Regions from separate parts of the Labrys sp. E2SS-1L genome, predicted to be linked through region 2. Evidence: riboswitches for the same ligand, from Rfam matches in the RefSeq annotation. Region 2 holds a riboswitch; each other region holds the start of a gene.
The links. Region 2 has a riboswitch for cobalamin ahead of bluB (5,6-dimethylbenzimidazole synthase). Riboswitches for the same ligand answer to the same signal wherever they lie in the genome.

Region 1 (6,060 bases), 510 kb from region 2:
CCGGGCCTTGTCGTAACGGTCGGCCAATTGCCCCGCCAGACCCGACAGCAGCAGGCCGGGCAGCACGATCAAGGCACCGGCGATCGAGACCATGCTGTCGCCGCCTTCCATCGCGGCCGTTTCGGCAATGCCGTAGACCGCAAGGATGGTCAGGGCCTGCTTGATGAAATTGTCGTTGAAGGCGCTGAAGAACTGGCTCCAGAACAGGGGCCAGAAGCGGCGGGCGGACATCAGCGATGCGAGCATCGGTGTGGTTCCTGGATGGGCGCGTACCGGGCGCGGGAGAATCGCATTTTAAGTTAGCGTTCGTTCACTAACTTAAAATGTATGGTAAACGGCGTCAAGGAGGGGAGAGCTGGCTCATGTCCGGCCTGTGCGCCGCCGCACAGTGGCGTGAACCAGCGGTACCGAGCCGTCATCCTAGCCCTCGCGCCTGACGACTTCCAGGAAGACTTCGCCATAGCGCTCCAGCTTTGCCTGGCCTACGCCAGGCAGGGCCAGAAATTCCGGCAGGCTGCCGGGGCGCTCGCTCGCCATGGCTCGCAAGGTGGTGTCGGCGAAGATCATGTAGGGCGGCACGCCCTGCTCGCGGGCGAGGCGGCTGCGCTCCGCCCGAAGGGCGGCAAACAAGGCGCCGTCGCGTTCCGACATCTCGATCTCGCCGCGCCGGGCGCGTCTGGTCTCGGTGCTCTTGCGGGGGCGGTCGCGACGGAAGACGATCTGCCGCTCGCCCTTGAACACGGCTCGCGCCTCCTCGGCCAGGATCAGGGCACCATGGGCCTCGTGGTTGACATTGACGAGGCCGGCCGCGGTGAGCTGGCGCAGCACCGATTGCCAGGTGCGCGCCTCGATGTCCTTGCCGGCCCCGAAGACGGGCTGGTTGTCATGGCCGAAGCGCTGGACCTTCTCCGTGACCTTGCCGGTGAGCACGTCGATGACATGGGCGGCACCGAACATCTGGCCGGTGCGGTAGATCGCGGCCATCGCCTTGACGGCGGCATCGGTGCCGTCCCAGCTCTCGACCGGCGACAGGCAGGTATCGCAATTGCCGCAGCGGCCGGGATGGGTCTCGCCGAAATGGGCGAGGATGGCCTTGCGCCGGCACTCGGCGGTTTCGCAGATGCCGAGCAAAGCGTTGAGCTTGCCGAGTTCGACCCGCTTGACCGTCTCCGGCGCATTGCCCTCCTGGATCATGCGGCGGCGCTGCACCACATCGGCCATGCCGTAGCTCATCCAGGCATCCGAGGGCAGGCCATCGCGGCCGGCGCGGCCCGTCTCCTGGTAATAGGCTTCCACCGAAGCAGGGATATCGAGATGGGCGACATAGCGCACGTCGGGCTTGTCGATGCCCATGCCGAAGGCGACCGTGGCGACCAGGCAGAGGCTTTCCTCCTCCAGGAAAGCGTCCTGGTTGGCGCTGCGAACAGCCGCTTCCAGGCCGGCATGATAGGGCAAGGCGCGGATACCCTGCTCGTTCAGCCATTGCGCCGTCTCCTCGACCTTGGCGCGCGACAGGCAGTAGACGATACCGCTATTGCCTTTGTGCCCGGCCAGGAAGGCCAGCAATTGCCGGCGGGCATTGTCGCGCTCGACGATGGCGTAGCTGATGTTGGGCCGGTCGAAGCTGGTGGCGAAGACCTCGGCCTGGTTGAGACCGAGCCGCTCGATGATGTCGGCACGGGTGACCGGATCGGCCGTGGCGGTGAGGGCGATGCGCGGCACGCCGGGGAAGGACGCGGCGAGGCCGCCTAGCTCGCGATATTCGGGCCGAAAGTCGTGGCCCCACTGGCTGACGCAATGGGCCTCGTCGATGGCGAAGAGCGCGATGTCGGCATCGGCGATCAGGGCCTGGAAACCTTGCGTCGCCACGCGCTCGGGCGCGACATAGAGGAGGTCGAGCTTGCCGTCCATCAGGGAACGACGGACCTTATAGGCCTCCTCGCGCGACAGGGAGGAGTTGAGCGCCGCCGCCCGCACGCCGGCCTGCTTGAGTGCCTCGACCTGGTCGCGCATCAGCGCGATCAGCGGCGAGACCACGATGCCGACGCCGCGCCGGCACAGAGCCGGGATCTGGTAGCACAGCGACTTGCCGGCTCCCGTCGGGAACAGCACCACCGCATCGCCCCCTCCGGTGACATGGCGCACCACCGCCTCCTGCTGGCCGCGAAAGGCGGCGTAGCCGAACACGCTATTGAGGATGGCGAGTGGATCTCGCGGAGAGGAGAGGGTCATGCCGGCAGGATGCACCTTGGTGCCTGATTCCATTGCAGGGTGAAGCGTGAGGCTTACCCGACAAGGGCCGTGATTCGAAAATTTCCCGCATGGATTTCCTCTGCTGGCAGACAAATCCGGTGGAATGATCACGGTCGAGAATGCCAGCAAGCCTCTGCCCACCTGCGTGGCGATTGCTGGGGTGACGATGGTGAGAGCTCGCTTGCGATTGCGATAGTTATGTTATAACGTTTCATATAAATCAAAATTCAATGAGGCCTCCCGGCAGCGACATGCTGCGGGGCATCCGCAACGGATCAAGGAATTCCGACATCATGCAGCCCGCGCCGCAGACACCCGTCACCGTCCTCACCGGCTATCTCGGGGCAGGCAAGACCACGCTTCTCAACCGTATCCTGACCGAGAGCCACGGCAGGAAATATGCGGTCATCGTCAATGAGTTCGGCGAAGTCGGCATCGACAATGACCTTGTCGTGGATACCGACGAGGAAATCTTCGAGATGAACAATGGCTGTATCTGCTGCACGGTGCGCGGCGACCTCATTCGCATCATCGAGGGCCTGATGCGTCGGCGCGACCGCTTCGATGCCATCCTGATCGAGACGACCGGGCTGGCCGATCCCGCACCGGTTGCCCAGACGTTCTTCGTCGATGACGATGTGCGCGCCAAGACCCAGCTCGACTCCATCGTCACCGTGGTCGACGCCCGGCATTTGCTCGGCGAGATCGAGACGGCGCATGAGGCGCAGGAGCAGCTTGCCTTCGCCGACACGATCCTCCTCAACAAGATCGATCTGGTCACGGCAGAGGAACTCGATCGGGTGGTGAAGCGGATCCGTCGCATCAATCCCACCGCCACTCTCCACGAGACCCGGCGTTGCGACATCGCGCTCGACAAGGTGCTCGGCCGCGGCGCGTTCGACCTCGACCGTATCCTCGAAGCCGAGCCTGATTTCCTCGAGGGTTTCCATGACCACGACCATGACGATCATGTCGGCAGCTTCGCTCTCGTGTCCCAGGAGCCGCTCGATCCCGGCAAATTCATGCCCTGGCTCAACATGATCGTGCAACAGTTCGGCACGGACATGCTGCGCCTGAAGGGCATCGTCGCCTTCGATGGCGATCCGCAGCGCTTCGTCGTGCAGGGCGTGCACATGCTGCTCGAAGGCGATCATCAGCGTGCCTGGAAGCCCGAGGAGGAGCGTCGAAGCCGCCTGGTCTTCATCGGGCGCAACCTGCCGAAGGACGTGATCGAACAGGGCTTCCTGGCTTGTCGGGCCTGACGCGGGAAGGCAGGGCACGGCATCAGGGGCCGTTCGCTTTGCATATTCGCTTGACCGCGGTCGTGACGCCCCGATAACTGTGCGGTGACGGTTCCCGTCGGATGCAAGTCCGTCGGGAGTAATAGGGAACACGGTTCGGCTTTCTAAAAGCCCATGCCGTGGCTGCCCCCGCAACTGTAGGCGGATTGCCAAGTATCCCCGTGGCGCGAAAGGCGCCATGCCACTGTGGGTCTCCCATGGGAAGGCAGATGCAAGGCCTTTATCCGCGAGCCAGGAAACCTGCCGTCATCTCGATCAATCCCATGTCACGGGCGGGGATGCCCGGAACAGGAGACAATGTGACGTTTCTTCCCGACGTTTCGGGCGCTTGCCCGCCTGTTCCCTCCGCTTCGCACGCTCACGTCCTTTGCCACAGCCTGGCCTGAGGAAACCTCACGGTATTCGGCTGATGCTGAAGACCGCTGCTTCCCTTATCGCGAAACGAGAGAACGTCATGATCCTTTCAACGAGCAAGGCCCGCTGGTCCAGCTTCGCCGTCATGCTTGCGGCCAGCTTTGGCTTGGCGCTGGGTATCGATCCGGCGGCTGCGCAGGCAACGAAATATCCCCTCAAGCTCACCAATTGCGGCCGCACCGTCACCTTCGAGCATGCGCCGCAGCGCACCGTTTCCGTCGGCCAGAGCAGCACGGAGGTTCTCTATCTCCTCGGCCTGGCCGACAAGGTCGTCGGCACGGCGGTGTGGTTCGGCCCTGTATTGCCCGGCTATGAAGCGGCCAATGCCAAAATTCCGCGTCTGGCCGACAATGATCCGAGCTTCGAAAGCGTGATCGCCAGGAAGCCGGATCTTGTGACGGCGCAGTTCCAATGGCATGTCGGGCCTAGCGGTATTGTCGGCAAGCCCGAGCAGTTCGAGGAACTTGGCATCCCGACCTATGTTTCGCCCGCCGATTGCGTCGGCAAGGACAATTCCAGCGGCGGCGACGGCACGCGCGGCACCCTCTTCACCATGGATCTGGTCTATCGGGAGATCACCGAGCTTGCCGAGATCTTCGACGTGCAGGAGCGCGGGGCGAAAGTCGTCGCCGAGCTGAAAGCGCGTGAGGAAGCCGCCCGCCTCAAGATCGCGGCCGGCGATGGCAAGGTCTCCGCCGCCTTCTGGTTCTCGAGCGCCAAGGTCGACGTCGATCCCTATATGGCCGGCAAGAACAGCGTGCCGGGCTATATCATGTCCGCGTTGGGTGTGCGGAACGTCGTGGAGAGCGAGGAGGAGTGGCCGAGCGTCGGCTGGGAGACCATCGCCAAGGCCGATCCGACCATCATCGTCGCCGGCCGGATGGATCGTCGCCGCTATCCGGCCGACGACATCGCCGTGAAGCTCAACTTTCTCAAGACCGATCCGGTGGCAAGCCTGATGCCGGCGGTCAAGCAGGGCCATGTCGTGGAGATGGACGTGCAGGCGATGCAGCCGAGCGTGCGCGTCGTCGAGGGCATCGAGATGCTCGCCGATGCCATCCAGCGTTTCGGCCTGAAGCGCTGAGATGAATCGCCCCGTCACACGATTGCTGGCGATCGGGATGCTGGCGCTGGCGGTGCTCGTGCTGGCCCTCTGGCTGGGCGCCGCCATTGGCGAGACGGCCATTCCGATGGACGTCGTCGCCAAGACGGCTGCCAACCGCCTGTGGGGCGCCGGCTATGGTCTGGATCGCATCGATGAAGGCATCGTGTGGAACTACCGGCTGAGCCGCGCGGTCGTCGCGGCCTGCTGCGGCGCGGCCCTGGCGTTGTCGGGCGTCGTGCTGCAGTCGCTGCTGCGCAACGTCCTGGCCGATCCCTATGTCCTCGGCATCTCGGCTGGGGCATCGACGGGAGCGGTCGGGGTCGTCATCCTCGGCCTCGGGGCAGGGGTCCTGAGCCTGCCCGCCGGCGCCTTTCTCGGTGCGCTGACGGCCTTCGGCTTCGTCGCCTTGCTGGCGATGCGCTCGGGCCGCGGCACCGGCGCGGTGATCCTGGCCGGGGTCGCCGGATCCCAGCTCTTCAATGCCCTGACCTCCTTCATCGTTACCAAGGCGGCCAATGCCGAACAGGCGCGCGGCATCATGTTCTGGTTGCTGGGCAATCTCTCGGGTGTACGCTGGCCCGACGTCTGGCTGGCGCTGCCGGTCACGGCTGTAGGGCTGCTGGTCTGCCTGTGGCATGCCCGCGCGCTCGATGCCTTCACCTTCGGCACGGAATCGGCGGCGTCCCTCGGCATCTCCGTCCGGCGCGCCTATGTCGTGCTCGTCGGTGTTGCGGCGATGATGACGGCCGTGATGGTCAGTATCGTCGGATCGATCGGCTTCGTCGGGCTGGTGATCCCCCATGCGGCGCGGATGGTTGTGGGCGTGCGCCATGGGCGCCTGCTGCCGGCCAGCGCCTTGATCGGCGCCGTCTTCATGATCATCGCCGACATTCTGTCCCGCATCATCATCCCCGGCCAGGTTCTGCCGATCGGCGTGATCACGGCTCTGGTCGGTGCGCCGGCTTTCGCTCTCATCCTCAGCCAAAG
Region 2 (6,060 bases):
GATGACGTCGAGCTCGAAACCCTGGCCGGCATTGGAGGAGCCGGAGCCGAGGCGCGCCGCCAGGATGACGCCGGCGGCGGATGCCGCCATGCTGGAGAGGATGTAGACACACAGCACCACGAAGCGGGTGTTGATGCCGGCGCGCCTGACGGCCTCGGCATTGGCGCCGACGCCGGTGACATAGCGGCCGAAGGGCGTCCGGTTGAAGACGAGGAAGGCGATGACCAGCACCACCAGGGCGATCAGGGCCGGCACGGGCATGCCGAGGAACCAGGCCCGGCCGATCGCGGTGAAGGGACTCTGCGCCTCGACCGGGATCGAATAGCCTGCGGTGATCAGGAGTGCGAGGCCGCGGATCACCGACAGGCCGGCCAGCGTGACGATGAAGGCGGGGATGCGCTCATAGGCGATGAAGAAGCCCTGTATGGCGCCGATCACGCCGCCCATCGCCAGCATCAGCACGATGACGAGGGGCCAGGGAATGCCGGCCTGCAGGGAGGCCGCCGACAGGGTCGCGGCGAGCGCCAGAACCGAGCCGACCGAAAGGTCGATGCCGCCCGTGGTGATCACGAAGGTCATCGCGGCCGCCACGATCAGCAGCGGTGCCGACTGGCGCACGATGTTGAGGAGGTTGGGGGCGGTGAGGAAGGCCTCGGTCCAGATCGAGAAGACCAGGCAGACGAAAATGAAGAACAGCGCGATCGAGATGATGCTGCCGTTCGCCATCGCCTTGTCGCGCCAGCGGGCCTTGTGGACGCGCGGGCGATGGGCGGGCGTGGTGGATGAGGCCGTCATGCGCGAGCTCCGTTGTCCTTGGAGGCGTTGTCCTTGGGGGCTCCGGCGGAGCGGGCGTTGAATTTGCGGCCGACGATGAGGTTGACCACCTCCTCGATATTGGTGTCCTCGATCCGGCGCTCGGCGACGTTGCGGCCCTCATACATCACCTGGATGCGGTCGCAGACGAGGAAGAGGTCCTGCAGGCGGTGGGTGATCAGGATCACGCTGACGCCGCGGGCGCTGACGGTGCGGATCAGCTCGAGCACCGCCTCGACTTCGGCGACGGCCAAGGCGGCCGTAGGCTCGTCCATGATCAGCACGGAGGGGTTGAAGGAAGCCGCGCGACCGATGGCGATCGACTGGCGCTGGCCGCCGGAGAGGTTCTCGACCTTCAGCCTGGTATCGGCGATGACGATGCCGAGCTTGTCGAGCATGTCGCGGGCCTGCCCATGCATGCGGCGCTGATCGAGGAAGGGCACGCCGAGGATACGGTGCCGAGGCTCGCGGCCGAGGAAGAGATTGCCGGCAACGTCGACGCTGTCGCACAGCGAAAGGTCCTGATAGACCATCTCCACCCGCGCGGCGCGGGCATCGGCGGGGGAGGCGAAGGATTGTACCTTGCCGTCGATCTCGATCGTGCCGGAGTCGGGGATCACGGCGCCCGAGAGCACCTTGCTCAGGGTCGACTTGCCGGCACCGTTGTCGCCGACCAGTCCCAGCACCTCGCCGGGCCTGAGCATCAGCGATACGTCGTCCAGGGTCTGGATCGTGTTGTATCGCTTGGAGATACCGGTCATCTTGACGCGGTAGGGTTCGCCACTGTCCATCATGGTTCCGCCTGGCAATGAAAAGTCTGTCCCGAGGCTTCGGGAATGAGACTTCACAAATCTCGAAAGCTCGCGCTGCCCCTCACCTTACCTCTCCCCGTAAGAACGGGGCGAGGGGGCGCAAGCGTTGTGATCGATTCTTGAGCCCTGTCATCTCGCCCAACGGTTGGGCGAGATGAGATCTTTTCGGTATGAAATGCGCGATCGAAGTCCCCTCGCCCCGTTCTTACGGGGAGAGGTAAGGTGAGGGGCAGCGCGACCTTAATCAGGAAATCGCCGTCGGCCCGTTACTTGAACATGCCCCGGAACTTGTCGACGTTCTCCTTGGTGACGATCGTCACGGGAACGTTGATGATCGGCTCGATCTTCTCGCCCTTCTTGAGCTTGGTCAGGGCTTCCACCGCAGCCTTGCCTTCGCCGGCCGGGTCCTGCTGGATCACGCCGGTCACCCAGCCCTGGTCGATGCCTTCGATGGCCTGCTTGGTCAGGTCCCAGCCGAAGACCTTGACGCCGTCGGTGCGCCCCTGGCTGGTCACGGCGGAGACGGTGCCGAGCAGGGCGGGCTCGCCGGTGGCGTAGAGCGTGGTCATGTCGGGGTTGGCCGTCATCAGGTTCTCGGCGGCACTCAGCGCCACGTCCTGCACGTTCTGGCCGTCGACGGTGTCGAGGAAGGTGACCTTGAGGCCGCTGGCCGTCACCGCCTTCTTGAAGCCGTCCAGCCGCTGGTTCTGGATGTAGGAATTGAGGGCGCCGACCACGCCGATCTTGGCGGTGCCATTCAGCTTGGCCTTGACGTAGTCGGCATAGAACTTGCCGATGTCCTCGCCCGCCTTGAGATTGTCGACGCCGACGAAGGAGACATTGTCGCCGTCGGGAATCTGGGCATCGATGGCGATGACGGGGATGCCGGCCTTCTTGGCGGCGGTGATGGCGGGCTTCACGCCATTGACGTCGATGGCGATCAGGATGATGCCGTCGACCTTCTGGGTGATGTAGTTCTCGATCGCGTCGTTCTGGGCGCTTGGAACATTGTTGGCGTTGAAGATGACGAGCTTGGCGCCGGCCGCCTTGGCGGCGGCTTCAGCGCCTTCGTTGATCTGGTTGAAGAACAGGGCCTGCTGGTTGATGGTGACCAGGGCGAAAGTGTCGGCCGAAGCGGACACCGATCCGAGGGACAGCGCCAGGGCTGCCGCCGCCGCGCAGCCGGCGAGATATTTTGAAAGCCGCATTTCAATTCCCTTCATGGATGGCCCGTGCCGGGCTCATTCTCAGTTCTGACATCCGCATCATTCAAGAGACTTGAATTCATGTCAAGTTACTTGAATGGCGGTTTCGGGGATTCTTGAAACGCCGACGGCGTAAAGCCTCAGAAGGTGGCGGGCGTGTTGACCCAGAAGATGCTGGCGCGCTCGGTTCCGGTGTTGCGATACCAGTGCGGCAGTTCCGACTTGAACACGAAGGTATCGCCGGCGGAGAGCTTGAAGGTGCGCTCGCCGACCATCAGCTCCACGGTTCCGGCCAGCACATAGCCGACTTCCTCGCCCTGGTGCTGGATCGGCCCGGCGCTCTCGCCGCCGGCCTCGATATGGTGGATGTTGCACTGGAGAAGGTGGCCGGGCGAATAGGGAATCACCCGTTCCAGCGAAATGCCTTCGCCGCGCCGGAGCGGGTCCAGCGAGATCAGCGGGCGCGTGCCGGCGCGAAAGACGATGCCCTCTTCGCTATCCGATTCCTCGAACATCCAGCCGATATTGGTGCCGAGCACCTCGACGAGGCGATGCAGCATCGGCAGGGAAGGGGAAGCCTTGCCGTTCTCGATCTTGGACAACAGGCTTTCCGAGCAGTCCGCGGCCGTGGCCAGGGCCTTTAGCGTCAGCCCCCTTGTCTGCCGGGCCAGGCGAAGGCGGGTGCCGAGCCGCACGGGATTGGCCTGTTCCAGGGGATCGGGCTGATCGCCGGCGCGCCGTTTGAGATCGATTTTGTTCATTTCGCGATTGCCAGGATGCGTCATTGCCCGAAAGCCTAGCCGACGATTCTAGGCCACAAGCCTGCACCCTGTCCACTTCGCCGCTGGCAGCTCGGCATCGGCGCCCCAAACGGCTGGGCAGCCGGCACCTGCCATGCTACACCCGCAAGACCTTCGGTGCCCGCTTGCGGGAGAATCGGGAACGCGGTTTGAAGCCGCGACGTGCCCAACGCTGTAAGGGGGACTATCCGGGCAGGTTTCAGGCCACTCGTTCTGCGGGGAAGGCGTCCGGATGGGTGGATCCCGAGTCAGAAGACCGGCCGGAGGCGATAGATCGGCGTGCGCGGACGGCGCGGCGATTGCCATCGCAAGGGGAATGACGATGGACCCATCCAACGAGGCGCTCGCGCCCTCGGGGCCGTTTTCGCCGGCCGAACGTGAAGCCGTCTATCGCGCTATCTTCACCCGGCGGGACGTTCGCAGCCAGTTCAGCCCGCAGCCTGTGCCGGATGATGTCCTCGCCCGCATCCTCACGGCCGGGCATCACGCGCCCTCGGTCGGCTTCATGCAGCCCTGGAGTTTTCTCGTGCTGCGCTGCCCCGAAACCCGGCGCAAGGTGCAGGCTCTGTTCGAGGAAGCCAATGCCGAGGCCGTGGCAATGTTCCCGCCTGAAAAGCAGGCGCAATATCGCGCGCTGAAGCTGGAAGGCATCATCGATGCCCCGGTCAATCTGTGCATCACCTGCGATCCCGACCGCGCCGGCCCGGTGGTGCTTGGCCGCACCCATGACATGGCGATGGACCGCTATTCCACCGTCTGCGCGGTGCAGAATATCTGGCTGGCTGCACGGGCCGAGGGGGTCGGGGTCGGCTGGGTCAGTATCGTCGATCCGGCGCGCCTGCGTGAGGCGCTGGGCATTCCCGCGCGGGTGGTGCCGGTCGCCTATCTGTGCCTGGGCTATGTGCACGAAGCCTATGCCCGGCCCGAACTGGAGGTGAAGGGCTGGCGCCAGCGCCTGCCGCCGGAGGCTGTGCTGAGCTTCGACGGCTGGGACGGCCGGCAGCCCGGCCATCCCTTGCTCGCCGCCATGCGGGCCGCTATGGGAGATGCAGCTTCATAGAGCAAAGCACAAAATGCTTTGGGGTGGCCGGCGCAGATATGCGCCGTCCCGATCGGATGATACGGGCGATGGATTTCCTGCGTAAGAATGCGATCTGGATCATTGCTCTGCTGATCACCAGCCTGGTCCTGCTGGAGGGGCCGAGGGCGATCCTGATCGGAGCGTTCGTGGCCGCCGTCGTCGGCCTGTTCTGGCTGTTGCGCGGCAAGGCCCGCAAGCCGGCGGCAGCACGCCGGCTCGAGGCCGTCCCGAAGGTGGTTCCCCTCCCGCTCGACCGGGGTGCCGACACGGTCCGGCCTCAGGCGCTGGAGCGTGTCTCGCTCAAGGCCATCGATGATCCCAGGCTCGCTGCCGTCGTCCTGATGATCCAGCTCGTCCGCACCAATGGGTTGCTGACCCGGGCCGAACGGGACACCATCCTCGCCCTGATGAGCGACCCGCTCGGGATCGGCGACCGCGAGCGTATCTATGAGCAGGCCTTGCAATTGACGGATCGCGGCCGGGTGTTCACGCCGGTTGCCGAGGAATTGGTGCCGCTTTTCCGCGCCCGCCTGTCTTTGCCCGAGCGCCAGCAGCTCATCGACATGCTGACCGAGGTCGCCAATGCCTATGGTGAGGCCAGCGATTTGCAGCGCGAGGCGATCGTTCGCCTGAAGCGGCACCTGCTCGCGCCGGATGCCGCAGCCGGGCGCTCGCTCAATTGAAATAGAAGGCGTAGCTCGCGACGTCGCCGCCGAAGATGCGCGTGGCCTGTCCCCAGGCCTCGGCGTCCATCACCTTGCCATTGTCGAGGTAGGGCAGGGCCCCCGGGCCGGTGATCCACAGCACCAGGTCGAAATTGCCGGGCTGCTCGAACACCCTGGCGAGATTGATGCCCTTGGCAAAGCGCCAATGCGGCATCAAAAGCTTGCCGTCCAGCACCTCGTCGACCTGCCCGAGCAGCGCGAGCCACGAGTCGATGCGCTCCTGCGTCACTTCGAGGGAGGGGAGCACGCCGCTCTTCTGCCGTGGGCCGGGAAGCCATTCGTGGTCGTCGTCGGTTTCCTTGGCGATCAGTCCCCAGGTCTCACGATTGAGCTGGATCACCGTCTTGAAATGGCTGCGCACTTCCAGCCACATCGCCTTGTCGGCCACCGGCCAGTCTATGGTGTGCACCAGGCTGATCAGGTCGGCGATGGCATCGGTATCGCGCTTGCTGGTGCCGAACAGGGTCATGCCCAGTCCGTCGTCACCATCGACGCCATTGGCCTTGGCAAGGCCGCTGACGGCGCGCGGAAACAGGCTGCCGAAGCCGGCGTCCCAGCTGCGCGACATGTCGTGTGACAAGAGGGTCTTGGTCAGGGCCATCAGGAAGTTGCAATAGCCGCGCA
Region 3 (6,060 bases), 990 kb from region 2:
TCCAGGCAGGTCCGTGCCCAGGATCTATGGCGCAAGATGCTGACCATGCTGTTCGAGACCGGGCATCCCTGGATCACCTTCAAGGATCCCTGCAATATCCGCTCGCCCCAGCGTCACGTCGGCGTGGTGCACTCCTCGAACCTGTGCACCGAGATCACGCTGAACACCTCCCATGACGAGGTGGCCGTGTGCAATCTCGGCTCGGTGAACCTTGCTGCCCATGTCGATGCCAGCGGCCTGATGTTCGACAAGCTCAGGGCGACGGTGACGACGGCGATGCGCATGCTCGACAACGTCATCGACATCAATTTCTACACCATTCCCGAGGCACGGCGCTCCAACCTCAGGCACCGGCCCGTCGGCTTGGGCATCATGGGCTTCCAGGATGCGCTGCAGACCTTGCGCCTGCCCTACGCCTCCGACGACGCCGTGCGCTTCGCCGACGAGAGCATGGAAGCCGTATCCTTCCACGCCATCTCGGCCTCGACAGACCTGGCGGCCGAGCGTGGTCGCTATCCCAGCTTCGAGGGATCGCTGTGGTCGCAAGGCATTCTGCCGATCGACTCGGTCGGCCTGCTCGCCGAGGCGCGCGAGGGCGCCAGCTTCGACGTGAGCTCGACCCTGGCCTGGGACATGTTGCGCCAGCGCGTGAAGACGGTCGGCATGCGCAATTCCAACACCATGGCGATCGCGCCGACGGCGACGATCTCCAACATCTGCGGCGTCTCGCAATCGATCGAGCCGGCCTATCAGAACCTCTTCGTCAAATCGAACATGTCGGGGGATTTCACGGTGGTGACCTCGGCCCTGGTCCGCGATCTCAAGACGCGCGGCCTGTGGGACGAGGTCATGATTTCCGATCTCAAATATTTCGATGGCTCGCTCGGACAGATCGATCGCATCCCCGAGGATCTGAAGGCTCTCTATGCCACCGCTTTCGAGATCGACACGGCCTGGCTGATCGAAGCCGCGGCGCGCCGGCAGAAATGGATCGACCAGGCCCAGTCGCTCAACCTCTACATCGCCAACCCCTCCGGCAAGAAGCTCGACACGCTCTACCGCCTGGCCTGGAAGCGTGGTCTGAAGACGACCTATTACCTGCGCTCGCGCTCGGCCACCCATGTCGAGAAATCGACGCTGAAGGGCACCGACGGCAAGCTCAATGCCGTCTCCGCCACGGTGCCGCAGGCGGCCGCGCCGATCCTGATCGAGGCTCAGCCGGACCTGGCTGCATCGGAAGCCTGGGGCAAGGCCTGCTCCATCCACGATCCCGATTGCGAGGCGTGCCAGTGAGCCGAGAACAGGGTGGAATGCGCTCCAAGAGTTCGTCCGCCAATAAGTGCCTCGAATTGGCTCGACCTTTGTCATTGCCGGGCTTGACCCGGCAATCCAGTTCCCTCCTCCGGACGACGAAGTGCGGTTCCTGGATGCCCGGGTCAAGCCCGGGCATGACAAAGGTGCCGCTTCAGTTACTTCCGGACAATGTCTCCGATGAGAAGAAAACGATGACGATGCTCGACTGGTCCGAACCCGTTTCGCCCGCAAGCCAGCTTCCCCTGCCGCAGAGCATGGCGGATGCAACCGGCCTTGGCGCCATCGACCGCAAGGGCGGCCGCGTCACGGTCGACGAGAAGCGCATGATCAATGCCCGCGCCGACGTGAACCAGCTCCTGCCGCTCAAATACAAATGGGCCTGGGAGAAATATCTCGCCGGCTGCAACAATCACTGGATGCCGACCGAGGTCTCGATGCAGGCCGACATCGCGCTGTGGAAGTCGCGTGACGGCCTGACCGAGGACGAGCGGCGCATGCTCAAGCGCAATCTCGGTTTCTTCGCCGCCTCCGAGAGCCTGGTCGCCAACAATATCGTGCTGGCGATCTACCGCCACCTCACCAATCCCGAATGCCGGCAATATCTGCTGCGCCAGGCTTTCGAGGAGGCCGTGCACACCCATACCTTCCAATACATCGTCGAGAGCCTCGGGCTCGACGAGGGCGAACTCTTCAACATGTATCGCGAGGTTCCCTCGATCACCGACAAGGCCGCCTGGGCCCTCAAGCACACCCAGCATCTCGACGATCCCGATTTCAAGACCGGCACGCCGGATGCCGACCAGGCCTTCCTGCGCGACCTCGTCGCCTTCTATGTGATCTTCGAGGGCATGTGGTTCTATACCGGCTTTGCCCAGATCCTCTCGCTCGGCCGGCGCAACAAGATGGTGGGGATCGCCGAGCAGTATCAGTACATCCTGCGCGACGAGAGCATCCATCTCAATTTCGGCATCGACGTGATCAACCAGATCAGACATGAGAACCCGCATCTGTGGACGCTGACCTTCCAGGCCGATCTGCAGCGGATGATCCGCGAGGCCGCCGAGCTGGAAGCCGCCTATGGCCGGGATACCATGCCGCGCGGCTTTCTCGGCCTCAACGCGGTGTCGTGCGAACAATATATGCGTTTCATCGCCAACAGGCGCTGCGCCCAGCTCGGCCTCATGCCGGTATTTCCTGATGTCGAGAACCCCTTCCCCTGGATGAGCGAGGCGATGGACCTGAAGAAGGAGAAGAACTTCTTCGAGACGCGCGTCATCGAATATCAGAACGGCGGTGCGCTGAGCTGGGATTGATGGCGGGCATTCAAGGAGCAGGCCATTGGGCAGGAATTGCATTCCCTTGTCGTCGGGCGCGCGCTGCCCCTCACCTTACCTCTCCCCGTAAGAACGGGGCGAGGGGGCGCACGCGTAGCGAATAGTCTTCAAAACTCTCATCTCGCTCTGCCGGTGGGCGAGATGACGGGTTTTCGGCATTAAACTCGACGCCGGAGTCTCCTCGCCCCGTTCTTACGGGGAGAGGTAAGGTGAGGGGCAGCGCTACCGAGAATAATTTCATTCGCGCTTAAGCACCGCGCAAATACCTCGAAAAGAGCGTGATTGGTTGCTTTGTCGTTCCCCGCCGCGCGGGGGATGATGGACATTCGGTGTCCCCTTCCCGACCTGCCTCTCCAAGCCCTCGACAACAATGTCCTGAACACACCATCATCCGTCGCATCGTCTCTAGTCGGCGCGCCGACTCGATGTATTCTAATCCTCATTCGAGGTGCCGGTCCGCTCCCAAGGCGGCCCGGAGAATTGGGAAGCCGGTCCAAATCCGGCGCTGCCCCCGCAACGGTAGAGGAGAAGATCGCGGCAGGTGCCACTGGGTCGGGAAGACCTGGGAAGGCGTCGCGATCGGGCCGGAAGGCCGCTCCTGAGCCCGGAAACCAGCCCCGATGAAAACCGACGGACGCGGTGGGCGTTCCGGAAGGAGGTTCGGCTGTGCCTTTTCACCGGCGCAGACCGCCGGGCCGCTTTCCCCTCCCGCCGTCAAGTCAACGCATTGGTTGTCACGCGGGATTTTGACATGACTGCGCATCAGGACATGCTGAGCCGTCTCCGGACCCATCAGCCGGGCACGACGCTCGAGGGCAAATTCTACACCGACCCGGAATTCTTCCGGCTGGATATGGAGAACATCTGGTATCGCGAATGGCTGTTCGCGGGCCATGACTGCGAGCTCGGCAAGCCGGGCAGCTATTTCACCCTCCAGGTCGGCGATTATCCGGTGATCGTGCTGCGCTCCGGCGACGGTGCCATTCGCGCCTTTCACAATTCCTGCCGGCACCGGGGATCACGGCTCTGCGCCGCGACAAGCGGCAGCGTCGCCAAGCTGGTCTGCCCCTATCATCAGTGGACCTACGAACTCGACGGCCGCCTGTTGTTCGCCCGCGACATGGGACCCGGCTTCGATGCCGCGCAATATGGGCTGAAGCCCGTGCATTGCGAGAGCGTGGCCGGCTATGTCTGGATCTGCCTTGCCAAGGAGGCACCCGATTTCGAGACCTTCCGCGCCGGCGCCATGCCCTATCTGGCACCGCATGGCCTGAAGAACACCAAGGTGGCCTTCGAGAGCACCATCGTCGAGAAGGGCAATTGGAAGCTGGTCTGGGAGAACAACCGCGAGTGCTACCACTGCGCGGGCAATCATCCCGAGCTCTGCCGCACCTTCCCCGAGGCCCCGACGGTGACAGGCGTGCAGGGCGCCGACAAGGATCCGCTCATCGGCCAGCATTGGCGGCGTTGCGAGGAAGCCGGCCTGCCCAGCACCTTCAGCATTTCCGATGACGGCCAGTTCCGCATGGCGCGCATGCCGCTGCTGCGCAATGCCGCCAGCTATACGATGTCCGGCAAGCCGGCCGTGCAGCGCCCCCTCAGCCCGACGATCGAGGAAGGCAATATCGGCGCCCTCCTGCTCTTTCACTATCCCACCACCTGGAACCACGTGCTGGGCGACCATGCCGTCAGCTTCCGCGTGCTCCCGATCGGGCCGAAGGAAACCCAAGTCACCACCAAATGGCTGGTGCACAAGGATGCGGTCGAGGGGGTCGACTACGACCTCGATGAACTCACCCATGTCTGGCAGATGACCAACGACCAGGATCGCCAGATCGTCGAGGAGAACCAGCTCGGCGTCTCCTCGCCCGTCTACACGCCCGGCCCCTACGCCCCCGAACACGAGGGCGGCGTGATGCAGTTCGTCGAATGGTATCGCAACGCCATGGAAGCGGCGCTGGGTAATGACGGCGTCCGCCTGCGCAGCGTGGCCTGAGGCCCTTTCACCCTCCCCTGGAGGGGGAGGGTCGGACGAAGTCCGGGGTGGGGTGAGAAACACAGCAGCCGACGAAAACACCCCACCCCGACGCTTCGCGTCGCCCCTCCCGCTCCAGGGGAGGGTGTTAGCAAAACCGATATATACAGGGGTAGACACCATGCCGACGCCCTCCGCAGCCCTGGCGAAATTCAGGCATATCGACGAAACGCCGCCCTGGAACGATCAGAGCCAGGCACTCGAATGCGTTTCGATCATCCATGAGGGCCGCGATGTCGCGACCTTCACCTTCCGCGCCGCCGAACAGGGCTGGTTCCGCTACGAGCCCGGCCAGTTCATCACGCTGGAGATCCCCGCCGAGGCCGGGCCGGTGCTGCGCACCTATACGCTGTCGTCGAGCCCTTCCCGCCCGCTTTCGATCAGCGTCACCGCCAAGGCGCAGGCCTCCAGCATCGGCACGCGCTGGATGCTTGATAACCTCAAACCCGGCACGCGCTTGAAGGCCTACGGCCCGCTCGGACAGTTCAGCTTCTCTCGTCATCCGGCCGAAAAATACCTCTTCATCTCGGCCGGCTCGGGCATCACGCCGATGATGTCGATGACCCGTTTTGCCGAAGACCACGGCGGCGCCACCGATATCGCTTTCGTCAACTGCGCACGCCGGCCGGGCGAGATCATCTTCCGCCAGGAACTGGAACGCATGGCCGGACGCATGCAGCGCCTCCGCCTCGCCTGGATCGTGGAAGAGACCGAGGCCCATGAAGCCTGGACCGGCTTCCAGGGTCGGCTCAACGCCCCGGCCCTACGCCTGATCGCACCGGATTTCCGCGAGCGCGAAGTATTCTGCTGCGGCCCCGCACCCTTCATGGCAGCGGTCAAGGACATGCTCGAAGCCAATGGCTACGACATGCGCCGCTATCATGAAGAGAGCTTTCAGCCAGCCGAAACGCCAATGGAGGAAGTCGGTGCGGACGAGGCCCTTGCCGGCGAAGCCAGCGTGGCCTTCACCAAATCCGGCATCGAGGTGCCGGCCTCCAGCCGCGACACCATTCTCCAACTCGCCCGTGGCGCCGGCCTCAACATTCCGACCGGCTGCACCATGGGGCTCTGCGGCACCTGCAAGGTGCAATGCCTGTCGGGAGAGACCGCGATGACCCATCAGGGCGGCATTCGCGAGGAGGAAATCGCCGCCGGCCTGGTGCTGGCTTGCTGCACCAGGCCGCTCGGCCGCGTCGAGATCGAGGCCTGAGATGACGATCGCCGCGCAGAACACCGTCGATGTCGACGCCGCCATCGTGCACTCCATCCTGCGGGCCACACGGGCTGATGGCCCCGTCATGCCCGAGGAGCGGGCCCGTACCCTCCTGCTGGCCTGGATCCTCAGCCGTGAAGACGGCGCGGACCTGGCCAGGGAAG

Region 1: another riboswitch for cobalamin. It lies ahead of ACIGJE_RS12010 (ABC transporter substrate-binding protein); the one in region 2 lies ahead of bluB (5,6-dimethylbenzimidazole synthase).
Region 3: another riboswitch for cobalamin. It lies ahead of ACIGJE_RS14260 (aromatic ring-hydroxylating oxygenase subunit alpha); the one in region 2 lies ahead of bluB (5,6-dimethylbenzimidazole synthase).

Annotation. Positions count from the first base shown of each region.
Region 1 covers NZ_CP172712.1:2,602,449-2,608,508, forward strand. Annotated here, with positions in the region: gene ACIGJE_RS11995 (acyl-[ACP]--phospholipid O-acyltransferase) at 1-246, opposite strand, end outside; gene recQ (DNA helicase RecQ) at 421-2,265, opposite strand; gene ACIGJE_RS12005 (CobW family GTP-binding protein) at 2,547-3,515, shown strand; cobalamin riboswitch at 3,587-3,816, shown strand; gene ACIGJE_RS12010 (ABC transporter substrate-binding protein) at 4,009-5,052, shown strand; gene ACIGJE_RS12015 (FecCD family ABC transporter permease) at 5,054-6,060, shown strand, end outside.
Region 2 covers NZ_CP172712.1:2,095,642-2,101,701, forward strand. Annotated here, with positions in the region: gene ACIGJE_RS09700 (ABC transporter permease) at 1-795, opposite strand, end outside; gene ACIGJE_RS09705 (ATP-binding cassette domain-containing protein) at 792-1,607, opposite strand; gene ACIGJE_RS09710 (ABC transporter substrate-binding protein) at 1,892-2,833, opposite strand; gene ACIGJE_RS09715 (cupin domain-containing protein) at 2,971-3,591, opposite strand; cobalamin riboswitch at 3,729-3,909, shown strand; gene bluB (5,6-dimethylbenzimidazole synthase) at 3,953-4,690, shown strand; gene ACIGJE_RS09725 (TerB family tellurite resistance protein) at 4,759-5,394, shown strand; gene ACIGJE_RS09730 (hypothetical protein) at 5,387-6,060, opposite strand, start outside.
Region 3 covers NZ_CP172712.1:3,088,346-3,094,405, reverse strand. Annotated here, with positions in the region: gene ACIGJE_RS14270 (ribonucleoside-diphosphate reductase subunit alpha) at 1-1,293, shown strand, start outside; gene ACIGJE_RS14265 (ribonucleotide-diphosphate reductase subunit beta) at 1,512-2,627, shown strand; cobalamin riboswitch at 3,078-3,282, shown strand; gene ACIGJE_RS14260 (aromatic ring-hydroxylating oxygenase subunit alpha) at 3,400-4,644, shown strand; gene ACIGJE_RS14255 (FAD-binding oxidoreductase) at 4,805-5,893, shown strand; gene ACIGJE_RS14250 (hypothetical protein) at 5,895-6,060, shown strand, end outside.